One region of the Nesterenkonia lutea genome, then DNA from elsewhere that is predicted to be linked to it. Evidence: riboswitches for the same ligand, from Rfam matches in the RefSeq annotation. Region 1 holds a riboswitch; each other region holds the start of a gene.
What was found. Region 1 has a riboswitch for S-adenosylmethionine ahead of H4W27_RS10160 (ABC transporter ATP-binding protein). Riboswitches for the same ligand answer to the same signal wherever they lie in the genome.

Region 1 (4,273 bases):
GTGAACACCGGGAAGAACGCGCCGATGGCGATCAGGATGACCTTTGAATCCTCATCGATGCCGACCCAGAGCAGCAGCAGCGGCACCCAGGCCAGGGACGGCACTGCCCGGAACGCGCCCACTGTGGGATGCAGCAGGCCGTCGGCGATGGAGGAGAGACCCAGAAGCGCCCCCAGCGCCAGTCCCAGGACGGCGCCGATGGCGAAGCCCAGCAGCACGCGCTGCAGAGAGATCGCCATGTGCTCGAAGAGCTCGCCCGATTCGAAGAGTCCCAGCCCGGCGCTGAACACCGCCTGCGGTGCGGGCAGCTGCACCTGGCTGAAGGTGCCGGTGACATCGGTGGCCAGCCACCACAGACCCAGCAGCAGCACCGGGACGACGGCGCCGATCAGCAGTCCGCCTCCCGGCACCTTCCTGGTGAGCCGGTTGCGGCGTCTCGGGGGCTTCGGGGTGGCATCGGGCACCGAGGCACCCGTGACGTAGAGGGTGTCTGTCACTCTTCGGTCTCCTCGATGTCAGCCTCGTCTGCGGCGTCCTCGGTGCCCTCGGCGTCGGTTGCTTCGCGGTTCTCGGCGAACTCGGGATGGAACAGCGACTCCAGCGCCTCGTCCACGTCATCCTGGCTGTCCACGTCGCCGTTCTCCACGAAGAACGGTCCGGCGGCCTCCATCGCGGCGTAGACGTCATCGCCGGGCACCGGATCGATGTCGAAGTTCGTGCGCTCGGTGATGACGGCCTCGGCGATCTCCGGCTCGATCCCGGCGTACTCCGCGAGGATCTCTGCAGTGCCCTCGGGGTTCTCGGTGGCCCATTCACGCGCCTGCTCGTAGACGTTGACCACGATCTGGGCGATGTCGGGGTGGTTCTCCACGAAGTCACCGGTCGCGTTGACCACCGAGTAGGTGTTGAAGTCGACGTTGCGGTAGAGCAGCTCGGCGCCGTCGGCCTCTGCTCCGGCCATGATGGGATCGAGGCCGGCCCAGGCGTCGACGTCGCCGTTGGCCAGCGCCTGGCGTCCGTCGGCATGCTGCAGGGCCTGGATCTCCACGTCGTCCACGCTGAGTCCCGCCTCCTGCAGGGAGCGAGCCATGAAGAAGTAGGGGTCCGTCGCCGGCGTGGCCGCGATCGATGCACCCTCGAGATCCTCCACCGATTCGATGTCCGAATCCTCGTTGATGACCAGGGCAGACCACTCAGGCTGATTCTCGATCATGATCGTGTGAGTGTCCGCGCCGACCGCGCGGTTGAGCAGCGCCGCGGATCCGGCGGTGGAGCCCACGTGGATGTTCTCGGCCCGGAGGTTCTCATTGGCGACGTTCGAGCCCTGGGACTGGACCCATTTGACGTCCACGTCGAGTTCCTCCAGCTCCTCCTCCAGCCAGCCGTTCTCCAGGATGATCAGGCTCAGCGGGTTGTAGGTGGCGAAGTCGATGTTCAGCGTCTCGAGCTGCTCGTCCTCGCCGCCATCGCTGCCGCAGGCGGTGGCGAGCAGGGCGACGGCGGCGGCGACCGAGACGGCCTTCGTGGCCGAGCCGCGGGAAGTGCCGAACGAGTGGGAAGCGGTGGTGCTGGGCATGGAGCGCCTTTCGGTTCTTCAACGGTGCAGCTTCGGATGAAGCTTCAGTGGTTATGTTCAGGGTTGGGCTTCAGCGAGCGGGGTGCCGCCGCGCGCATCCGCCCCAGGGCGGGCCGGCGGGCTGCTCGGATCGACCTGCGGCCCTCGGCGTGCGGAGAGGCTCCAGACGGCGACGGCGACGGTGCGGAGGTCAGTGGGTGTGGGAGTCCACGCCGAGGCCGGAGAACAGCTCCCCGCGCAGGGCAGCGAGCTCTGCGGAGGCGCGGTCTCGGGGGCGGGTTCCCGGCACTTCCAACAGCCGCGCGATCGTCGCACCTTCGGCTGCTGCGGGATCCTGCGGATTCCGGCCGAGCAGCAGGACCCGGTCCGCGAGCTGGAGCGCCTCGTCCACGTCGTGGGTGACCAGCAGCACAGTGGTGCCGGTCTGTGCATGGAGGTCGAGCAGCAGGTCCTGCATCTTCAGCCGCGTGAGGGCGTCCAGGGCGCCGAAGGGCTCATCGAGGAGCAGCACGCCGGGACGCCGAGCCAGTGCCCGCGCCAGTGAGGCGCGCTGGGCCATGCCCCCTGAGATCTCCCGCGGCCGCAGCGAGGCCCGGTCGCGAAGCCCTACCAGTTCCAGCAGCTCATCCACGCGTTCGCGCCCCTCGGCCTTGGACAGGCTGCGCGGCAGGCCGAGACTCACGTTCTTATAGATCGAGCGCCAGGGCAGCAGGCGCGGCTCCTGGAAGCCGACGGCGGTGCGCTCGTCATAGCGCTGCACCGGTGATCCGTCGATCAGGATCTGACCGGTGCTGCCGGTGTCGAGACCTCCGACGGCGCGCAGCAGAGTCGACTTCCCGCAGCCCGAGGACCCGAGGATGGCCAGCACCTCGCCGGGAGCGACGGTGAGACTGACATCGCGCAGCACGGTGTGCTCACCGAAGGAGCGACCGACGCCGTCGAGTCGAACATCGAGCGAGGTGTAGCCGGGTCGGCCGGTCGATGCCGCGCCGGAGCCGGAGGCGGGGGCACTGGAGCCGGTGGCAGCACCGGGTGCCGTCACGTCGTCCTCGGTCAGGGTGGAGGCAGGCGAAATCATCAGAGGAATACTCCCATCGATCCTGGCGGTAGCACCCGGCGAACAGGCACCTGATCAAGGTGCCCATACCCGGGTTGCTGCGGCGTCGACGAGCCAGATCTCTCGGCCGCTCGGGATGGTACGTCCACCAGGATACGCACAGGCCCAGAATCTGATCAAAATTGATTTCATTGGGTGAGACAAAACGACACAAAGAGCGTGGTCGTGCCCGGCCGGTCAGCGCGAGGCGCGGTGCAGCAGCTGGTCGATGATCGGATCGTTGACCCGCCGAGCCGTGCCATAGGCCGGGTAGTGGAACTGCATGAGGTTCGCATAGGGGTTCACGTCCAGCACCACGGCCTCCGCCGCACTTCCCAGATCCGGTGCGAGCATGTCCACCGCCCCCGCGCCCAGGCCGGGAACAGCCAGGAGCCCGTCTGCGGCGAGGTCTCGGAGCTCATCGCTGAGCAGCTCCAGGACATCGACGGCGAGCCCTCCGCCTCGAGCGGTGTCTGCCGTCGGGGTCAGGAGCTGCAGCGCGCCGCGCTCCGGAACGGTCTGCATCGTGATCCCCATCGGAGCGAGGAACGCGTCGGTGACTCGGGGCTGCCGGGCGGAGAGGTAAGCGTTGGGCCGGCGCCGCTCGAGCTCCGCGGCGGCGAGTTCTCCCACAGTGCTGAGTCCGTCGCCGATGACGTAGAACGGGACGCGGGCGACGGCGGCGACCACCGTCTCGCCGACCACATAGGCGCGGATGTCCAGGCCGGGCCGGTGCTCCTCCACCATGATCACGTACCGCGCGCTCGAGGTGGCCGAGCGTGCCGCCATCGCCGAGGTCCACGCCTGGCGCAGCTGCTCCTTCGTGGTCACAGCGGTGGTGATGCCGCGGCCTGCGCGCCCAGCGGAGGGTTTGACCGTCACCGGCCCGCCGGACTTCTTCAGATGCTGCACGGCGCGGCTGAACTCGGTGGGATTGATCGCCCGGCCCCTGGGGGTCGGGACCTCGGCCGCCTGCAGGTACTTCTTCGTCATGGCCTTGGAGGCGGAGACTCGGCGGGCCTGGTGGCTGACGAGGGAGGTCACCACAGTGTCCATCCCGCCGACCACCATCCCGGCGAGGAAGAAGAGGACGTTCGAATCGTTGATCTTGGTGATCGTCATCTTCTTGCGCCGGGCGGCGCGGTGGAGAAGCATCTCGTGGTCCATGATGTTCTGCCAGCGGTGCAGCTGATCGAAGGCCGGTTCGAGCTGCTCGGCGATGAACGTCTCGAGGGCCTGCGGCTCCGCGTCGAGCTCAAGTGCTGGGCGAGCTCGCCGGTCGGCCTCGGTCTGCCCGGGCTGGGTCTCCACTCTCATGGGGCTCAGATTATCGTGATGCACGAAGCAGGATCTCCTCAGCGATGGCCCCTGCGACGTCACGGGAGTCGCCGTAGGCGGGGAAGTGCGCGGGACTGATGTCTGCGTCAGGCAGAACTGCCCGGACGAAGGCTCCGTCGGCAGACCCCAGGTCGGGGATCTCGAGGTCGACGGCGGCCGCGTTGAGCCCCGGCACGGCGGCCACGGCCTCCACGGCCAGTTCATGCAGCGATTCGTGGATCGCTTCGGTCACGTCGACGCTCAGGCCTCCCGTGCGCATCTCC
Region 2 (4,273 bases), 540 kb from region 1:
CGAGATGCTGGCTGATCTGCAGGAGCTCATGTGGGCCCACGTGGTCTCCGCCCCGGAGGCCGAGCAGCGGGAGGTGGCCAAGGCGATCGCCGCCCGGGTGCCGCGCCGCTCCCCGCAGGAGAAGGCCCGCCGCGAGGAGCTGTTCTCTCCCGAGGTGGAGAGCGCCCTCAGCGGCCTGGCCCGCGGACCGCGCGTGCTGCTGATCCTGCAGGGCATGGATGCCGCCGGCAAAGGTGGAGTGGTCAAGCAGGTGGTCAGCTCCATGGACCCCATGGGCGTGGAGGTGGCCGGGTTCGGCAAGCCCACCCCCGAGGAGAACGGCGAGCACTACCTGGAGCGCGTGATCCGCAGGCTCCCGCGGCCAGGGCATGTGGGAGTCTTTGACCGCTCGCACTACGAGGACGTGCTGGTTCCCACCATCACCGGCAGCGAGAGCACGGAGGAGCTGGAGCGCCGCACTGAGGCGCTGAAGCTCTTCGAGCTTGAACTGGTTCGTCAGGGGTTCGTGATCATCAAGGTCATGCTGCATGTCTCCCCGGAGGAGCAGCTGGATCGGCTGATCTCCCGGCTGGACCGCGAGGAGAAGCACTGGAAGTACGACCCCTCCGACGCCGATTCCCGCGCTCAGTTCTCCCTCTACCAGTCGATCCACGCGTATCTGCTGGAAGCCACCGACGCCGACCACGCGCCCTGGCATGTGATCGGCGCAGACCGCAAGTGGTACTCCCGACTGGCGGTGCAGGAGCTGCTCATCGCGGCGTTCGCGGATCTGAACCTGCGCTGGCCCGCGGCGGACTATGACGTGGAGACCGAACGGAAGCGGCTGCTGGAATCGTGAGGCCGCACTGACGAAGAAGAGAGCCTAGGGGAGGGGACGTCCTACATTCTGTGCCTCGGCCGATGGTTCCGTCGGGTACTCCCAGGCATGGATGTGCTTCTCAGGCCGAGTCGGCAGGATCATCAGGACCAGCACGATGATCGGGCCGATGAAGGGGATCAGCCACAGGAAGTACATAGGTCCTGGGAGTCCTGCGTCGTGCAGCCTTCGCCAGCTAAGGGCAAGCATCGGAAGGACCGTCACGACGCCCCAGATGAAAGCCGCGAGCGCGCTCATGAGGACGAGTCCCTCGACGTTTCCGGTGCCCTGAGTCAGGTCGAAGTAGCCCAGCGCAGGATCATATGTGCGCAGGTAGGGGATCGCGATCAGCCCGCTGACGACGTTCGTGAAGAGCTGTACCCACCAGTATTCGCTGCGCGAGGCGTACCCCTTGAAATGCGCGTACTTGCCGAAGAACCGCCGCACGGCTTGGCCCAGCGTGGCGCCGTAGAGCGGAGTATTCTGCTCAGGATCTGCTGTGTGTTTGAACTGTGACGGATCGGTGTTGGACAGGCTCACGCGCATCACTCCGTTGTCGACTGTTGCCCTATATATGTTCGAACCTAGGTGAAGTGGCGGTGTTAAGGGAAGTCGCACATGTGGCAGCTGCCTAGCATTGAGGTTTAAATCGAGGTGGTCTGACATCGGGTTTCTGACGAGCCAGCGGGGGTCGAGATCCTCTTCGAACCGCCGGAGCAGGTGGGCGCGATTCGCGCGGTCGTGGAGCCGCAGAGGAGAGTCCCTGTGTCGAAAGATGATGCAATGTGTCACTTTATGTTAACAACTATGTTCACCACTTGTGATCAGGCGGATCACTCTCTAGGCTGAGCTACAGAATCACGAGATCCGGACGACAGCCCTGGCTGTCCGGACAGCAACCCTCTCACCGTAGTGGGGTGCTCCAGGTGATGATTCGGCCCGGTGTCAACACCGTCCCGGGCAAGTACGGTGCCCCTGCGGCAGCTCTCTCAGCGGAGCGGCCCAGGAGCGCCACGGTCAGAGAGAGACGTGGACACTTCATGCCCGAGCAGACTCCGGCACGCGCCCCGCTGCACTTCAATGCCTTCGTGATGAACACGAACAGTCACATCCACCACGGCCAGTGGCGCCGCGAGGATGCGCAGCAGACGGAGTTCACCGACGTGGACACCTGGATCAACCTGGCCAAGATCCTGGAGGAGGCGAAGTTCGACGCGATGTTCTTCGCCGATGTCTCGGGCCACTACGGCGACTCCGACGCGGACTACTCGGTGTACCTCAACGAGGGGCTGCAGATCCCGTCCAACGATCCGACCGTGCTGCTGGGCGCCCTGGCCGTGGTGACCGAGAACATCGGTCTGGCCACCACATCCAACGTCTTCCAGTCGCATCCGTTCCAGTTCGCCCGGCAGATCTCCACGCTGGACCACATCTCCAAGGGTCGGATCGCCTGGAACATCGTCACCGGGATGCAGGACAACGGCTCCCGCAACTACGGCATGCCTCGACTCACCGAGCACTCCGAGCGCTACCGCTGGGCCGATGAGTACGTCGATGTGACCTACAAGCTCTGGGAAGGCTCCTGGGAGGACGACGCAGTGATCAAGGATCGTGCGGGATCCCAGTACTCGGACCCTGACAAGGTGCACAAGATCTACCACCAGGGCGAACGCTATTCGGTGGAGGGCCCGCATCTTCCCTCGCCGTCGCCGCAGCGCACCCCCGTCCTCTTCCAGGCCGGCTCTTCCGCCTCGGGTCGCGACTTCGCCGCCCGCAACGCCGAAGCTGTCTTCCTGGGGGCTCCGAACGCAGAGGCGGCGAGGTTCCAGATCGAGGACACCCGCGCTCGCGCCGTGGAAGCCGGACGCGCAGCGGGGGATATCAAGTTCTTCCAGGGCCTGAGCTTCATCATCGGAGACACCGAGGAAGAAGCTCAGCGGAAGCTCAAGGAAGCCGAAGAATACGTCTCGCTGGACGGCTACCTCGCGCACGCGGCCCTGGTGGACCCGGACGGACGCGTCTACCCACCCGAGACGCCGCTGAAGGACGTGCAGACCAACACCCGGCGTGGGTTCACCGAGTGGGCGTCCAAGACGATCACCGACCGTGAACCTCTGGTAGCCGACATCGCCTGGCGCTCCAACCGCAACAACCGGATCGTCGGCACGCCTGAGCAGATCGCCGATCAGCTGGAACTGTGGCAGGCCGCCGGCGTGGACGGCGTGAACGTCGTCAACTGGGTGATCCCCGGATCCTTCCAGGAGTTCGCCGACAAGGTGCTGCCCGTCCTGCGCGAGCGAGGCCTCGCCCAGCGCGAATACACCCCGGGCACGCTGCGGCAGAAGCTCTTCGGTCGCGACCGGCTGCCCGAGACCCACCCGGGCGCCCGCTACCGCGGAGCATTCGCCGCGGTCCCCGCCACCGTCTGAGCCTCGCGCACCACCATTCCTCCCGTCTGAACCACTCCGAGAAGGAGCACCATGACCACCCCGCCCTCCCCGAACGCACCCAAAAACAAGTGGAGATCCAGACTTCCCATGGGTGCAGCAGCGCTCCTCAGCGCAGCCGTACTCACCGCATGCAGCGGCACCTCCGGCCTGGTCAGCACCGAACAGGTCGCGGACCGGCAGTCCACTGACGATCCCCAGTCCGGCGGCATCATCGAATACGGGCACCTCCAAGAGCCCAAGTGCGTCTTCGGCGGGTGGATCCAGGAGAACTTCACCGCGCGCCAGATCCTGGACTCCCTCGTCTCTCAGGATGACGAGGGCGAGATCGTCCCCTGGCTCGCCACCGACTGGGAGGTCTCCGAGGATCAGCTGGTCTGGACGCTGGATCTGCGCGAAGACGTCTCCTTCACCGACGGCACACCCGTCAACGGCCAGGCCGTGGCGCACAACTTCGACTACTGGCTCGACGGCGGCAACGGCACCGCCGCCGCACACCTGGGCGGCTTCTATGAAGAAGCCACCGCAGTGGATGAGCACACCGTCGAGATCCAGCTCTCCGCCCCGTTCTCGCCCTTCCTCTCCACCTTGTCCCAGTCCTATTTCGGCATTCAGTCGCCCACCGCACTGGAGACCCGCAGCGATGAGGAGAACTGCAGAGCCCCCATCGGCTCGGGTCCCTTCACCGTGCAGGCCTGGGAGAGCGGCCAGTACCTCGAGTTCGCCCGCAATGAGGACTACAACTCCGCCCCTGCGAACGCGAAGCACCAGGGTCCGGCCTATGTGGAGGGGATCCGGTGGAGCTTCATCCCGGACAACACCTCGCGCTACGGCTCGCTGCTCTCCGAGGAGAGCGACGTGATCGGGGAGGTCCCTGCGGTGAACATCGCCGAGGTCAAGGAGCGTTTCGACTTCGAGCAGTACATCACTCCGGGCCGGCCCGTGGTGATCAACCTCAACACTGAGAAGG
Region 3 (4,273 bases), 210 kb from region 1:
TCGCCCCCGCAGAAATGCGGATCGTTCTCCACCGCCAGCACCTGGGCCTGGCCGAAGGCGATCTGCTCGGCAGTCGACGCCGCACCGCAGGCGAAGACCGCCACGCCGTCGACCATCTCCGGGTACGTGGCGGCCCATTCCAGCGCGCGGGCGCCTCCCATGGATCCACCGATCACCGTGTGAAACTTCTGGATGCCCAGGGCTTCAGCCAGCCGGGCTTCCAGGTGCACGGAATCGCGAATCGTCACGAAGGGGAATCGGGAGCCATAGGGCTTCCCCTCGGGATCCAGGGAGGCGGGTCCGGTGGAGCCGTAGCAGCCGCCGACCATCGCCGGAGCGATGACGAACCAGCGCTGGGTGTCGATCGGGCGTCCCGGGCCCAGCAGGCCCTCCCACCAGCCGATGGAAGGATCTGCCGGGGTGGAGGCGACATGGGAGTCCCCGGTCAGGGCGTGCGCCACGAGGACCGCATTGCTGCCGTCCTCTTCGAGCGTGCCCCAGGTCTCGTAGGCGATGGTGACTTCGGGAAGCTGCCCACCTGTCTCAAATGTGTACGCTCCGACATCGACCGTCTTCAGCGCACCCGCGGGCCTGTCCCCAAAGTCATTCAGCACCCGATCACCCTAACCTCAGACCGCTGCTGCGGCTTCTTGCTTCGTCACATTGTCCGCACTCTGGTCCTGCTCAGAAGAGTCCTGGTCAGCGGCCTGGATCGTTGCCGCCTTCTCCAGTCCCTGGGCGAGATCGGCGATGATGTCGTCGATGTGTTCCAGGCCCACCGAGAGCCGGACCAGACCGGGCTTGACCCCGGCGGCATGCTGTTCGGCGGGGCTGAGCTGCCGGTGGGTGGTCGAGGCCGGGTGGATGGCCAGGGAGCGCACGTCACCGACATTGGCCACCAGCGAGTGCAGCTCGAGCGCGTCGACCAGCGTCTGGCCCGCACGGGCCTGCGTCTCGTCGTCGTCGCCGGCTCCACCGGCGAGCTCGAAGGCCAGCACCGCGCCGGTGCCTCGGGGCAGGTACTTCTGCGCGCGTTCGTAGCAGGGGCTCGAGGGCAGCCCGGAGTAGTAGACCCGCTTCACCGCATCATGAGCCTCCAGGTACTCGGCGACCTTCTGCGCGTTGGCGACGTGGCGCTCGATCCGCAGCGAGAGGGTCTCCAGGCCCAGGTTGATCTCGAAGGCGTTGTGCGGGGACAGTGCGGGGCCGAGGTCGCGCAGCAGCTGCACGCGGGCCTTGAGGATGAAGGAGAGGTTGACCCCGAAGATCCCCTCGGCGCCGAGATCCCGGCCGAAGACGAGCCCGTGGTAGCTCTCGTCCGGAGTGCTGAACCCGGGAAAGCGATCTGGGTGGGCGAAGTAGTCGAAGCGTCCGGAGTCCACGATCACTCCGGCGATGGCGGTGCCGTGGCCGCCGAGGAACTTCGTGGCCGAGTGGACGACGACGTCGGCCCCGAAGTCGATCGGCTTGATCAGGTACGGGGTGGTCAGCGTGGAGTCGATGATCAGCGGCGCGCCATGTTCATGGGCGACCGAGGCCACCCCCTCGATGTCCAGCACGTCTCCGCGCGGATTGGCCACGGACTCCCCGAAGAAGGCCACGGTGTTCTCCCGCGTGGCGGCGCGCCATGACTCCAGGTCATCGGGATCCTCCACGAAGGTCACCTCGATGCCGAACTTCGGCAGCGTGTGCTTGAAGAGGTTCTGCGTGCCGCCGTAGAGCGTCGGGGAGGCGACGATGTGGCTTCCGGATTCCGCGATGTTCAGCAGGGCCAGGGAGGTGGCGGCCTGTCCCGAGCCGACGGCCAGCGCTCCGACTCCGCCCTCGAGGGCGGCGATCTTGTCCTCGATCGCCTGGACCGTGGGGTTGCCGATGCGGGAGTAGATCGGGGCGATCTCTTCGAGTCCGAAGCGGCGTGCTGCGGCCGCCGTGTCCGGGAAGACGAAGGAGGTGGTCTGCTGGATCGGCAGCGCCCGTGCTCCGGTGACGGGGTCGGGGGCGACTCCGGCGTGGATCTGCTGGGTCTCGAACTGCCAGGTGCTGTTGTCGTTGCTCAAGGGATTCTCCGTTCAATGCGGTCCGAGGCGGAGCCGCGCATGAACGTCGCTGCCAGCTGCGAGAGCTTCTGGCGCTGAATCCTGTACGGCCCTGTCCTGAGGACTGGTGTAAGGGCCCGCACTGGTGTGTGGCCCGCGCTTGCCACGTCGATCACTGAGTCACGTGATCGCCGCAGCCAGGTCGTCACCCGGGGCACCCCACCGCGAACTGGAGGGTTGTCGGCCAGCAAACCGGGGTTTTGCGCTGGCACTCTTGACCTAGGGACAAGTCTGCATCGCGGAACGCCCCGGCGCAAGTGGGCCGCAGCGGTTGAGCGCAAGTGCGTCGCGACAGTTCAGCGCCAGTGCGCCGCGACAGCCGAGTGCAGCAGCACCGCGGCAGGTGGACGGATTCCGCTCGCCTAGACTCGGCCCCATGAGCGCCTCCGTCCACCATGTCCTGACAGTCCTGCGCGACTCTTTCACGCACCACGCCCTGAGCACCGAGGCCGGAGAGCTCGAGTCCCACGCGGTGGACAAGGGGCCGCTCGAGCATTGGCAGGTGCATGCTCCGCTCGCCGTCGTCTTCGCGGAATCGGCGCAGGACGTGCAGAAGCTGGTGCGCCTCTCCGCCGAGCATGGCTTCCCGGTCATCACCCGCGGGGCGGGGACCTCCGTCTCCGGCGGCGCCAACACCACTGCCGGCTCCGTGGTGCTGAACCTGACCCGCATGAACCGGATCCTTGCGATGCGGGCAGAGGACGAGGTCGCCGTGGTCGAACCGGGCGTGATCAACGCGGACCTGAACACCGCGGCGGCCGAGCATGGGTTGATGTATGCCCCCGACCCGGCCAGCTATCGCACGTCCACCATCGGCGGCAATGTCGCCACCAATGCCGGCGGGCTGCGCTGCGCCAAATATGGGGTGACCCGAGATTCGGTGCTGGCCCTGGATGTGGTGCTCGCCGACGGCACGCTGATCCACACCGGCCAGGCCACTTTCAAAGGGGTGGCCGGTTACGACCTGACCAGCCTCTTCGTCGGCTCCGAGGGGACCCTGGGGATCGTCGTGGGCGTCACCGTGCGGCTGCGACACCTGAGCCGACACACCGAGACCATCGCCGCCTTCTTCGGCGAGCTGACCACCGCCGCCCAGGGCGTGCTCGACATCGGCAGGGCCCGAGTCCAGCCCGCGATCACCGAGCTGCTGGACCACCGGACCATGTTGGCCCTGGATGAGGCGCAGGGTTCGGACCTGGCTCAGCGCGGCAACACCCTGCTGCTGATCCAGACCGACGGTCACGGTGCGAGCATCGAGGCGGAGATCATCCGCAAGGTTCTCAGCGGGCTCGGCGCCGAGGTCAGCGCTCCGGGGTCCACCGAATCTGAGCGGCTGATCGAGCTGCGCCGGCACGCCCGTGGGGACGGGATCGTCACCGAGGTCCGGGTGGGCGAGGATGTCGCGGTCCCGCGCTCGAGGCTGGTGGACTATATCCGCGCGATCGAAGATCTTGCTGAGGAGCACCAGGTCCAGCTGAAGGTCGTCGCCCACGCGGGGGACGGGAACCTGCACCCCACCTTCAGCGTCCCCAGCTCCGAGATCGAACCTCTGGCCGGTCCAGAACCGAGCGCGCAGGACCGCGAGAGCGACGACGACGGCGCCTCGTCCCAGACGGTCTCAGCCTTGTCCCGACTGCATGCCGCCCTGGACGGCTCCGTGCGGATCGCCCTGGAGATGGGCGGGACGATCACCGGCGAGCACGGCATCGGCACCTATAAGCTGCGCTGGCTGAGCTGGGAACAGTCAGCCGAGGTCATCGAGCTCCAGCGCAGCATCAAAAACGTCTTTGACCCTGACCATCGGCTCAACCCGGGGCGCGCGATCCTGTGACCGGTGCCGGCCCGGCGGGCTCCGCCGGCCCGTTTCAAGCCGCCGGTCCAGCCAGCACTGCCCGGGCGGCGGCATCGGCATCTGCCAGCGTGCGCGCGGAGGATTCGGCGTCTCCGCCGGCCTCTGCGGCGATGGCAGTCCCCCACTGCACGGAGCTGAGCTGGAGTCCGAGCACGTAGATCTCCTCCGGCTGCGCCCCGTCGGCGGGGATCAGCCGGTGCGGCGGCGGTGTGACGTCGAAGCCCTTGCCGGCCCGCGGCGCCCCGGAGGCGTCCGCGAGTTCCCGTGGCCGGGCGAGGCCGCTGCGCAGTAAGCCTGCCACCAGCGGCGAGCGGGAGAGCTGGAC

Region 2: it holds a riboswitch for S-adenosylmethionine, as region 1 does, so the genes downstream of both, H4W27_RS07720 (LLM class flavin-dependent oxidoreductase) here and H4W27_RS10160 (ABC transporter ATP-binding protein) in region 1, are expected to answer to the same signal.
Region 3: it holds a riboswitch for S-adenosylmethionine, as region 1 does, so the genes downstream of both, H4W27_RS09235 (O-acetylhomoserine aminocarboxypropyltransferase/cysteine synthase family protein) here and H4W27_RS10160 (ABC transporter ATP-binding protein) in region 1, are expected to answer to the same signal.

The regions. Positions count from the first base shown of each region.
Region 1 is NZ_JADBED010000001.1:2,224,068-2,228,340, reverse strand. Features, by position in the region: gene H4W27_RS10170 (ABC transporter permease) at 1-497, opposite strand, end outside; gene H4W27_RS10165 (aliphatic sulfonate ABC transporter substrate-binding protein) at 494-1,576, opposite strand; gene H4W27_RS10160 (ABC transporter ATP-binding protein) at 1,767-2,654, opposite strand; SAM riboswitch class I at 2,665-2,776, opposite strand; gene H4W27_RS10155 (ATP-binding protein) at 2,871-3,989, opposite strand; gene H4W27_RS10150 (hypothetical protein) at 4,000-4,273, opposite strand, start outside.
Region 2 is NZ_JADBED010000001.1:1,688,326-1,692,598, reverse strand. Features, by position in the region: gene H4W27_RS07730 (PPK2 family polyphosphate kinase) at 1-838, shown strand, start outside; gene H4W27_RS07725 (DUF805 domain-containing protein) at 863-1,396, opposite strand; SAM riboswitch class IV at 1,713-1,829, shown strand; gene H4W27_RS07720 (LLM class flavin-dependent oxidoreductase) at 1,897-3,285, shown strand; gene H4W27_RS07715 (ABC transporter substrate-binding protein) at 3,394-4,273, shown strand, end outside.
Region 3 is NZ_JADBED010000001.1:2,017,858-2,022,130, forward strand. Features, by position in the region: gene metX (homoserine O-acetyltransferase MetX) at 1-614, opposite strand, end outside; gene H4W27_RS09235 (O-acetylhomoserine aminocarboxypropyltransferase/cysteine synthase family protein) at 630-2,057, opposite strand; SAM riboswitch class IV at 2,188-2,316, opposite strand; gene H4W27_RS09240 (FAD-binding oxidoreductase) at 2,473-3,927, shown strand; gene H4W27_RS09245 (FAD/NAD(P)-binding protein) at 3,962-4,273, opposite strand, start outside.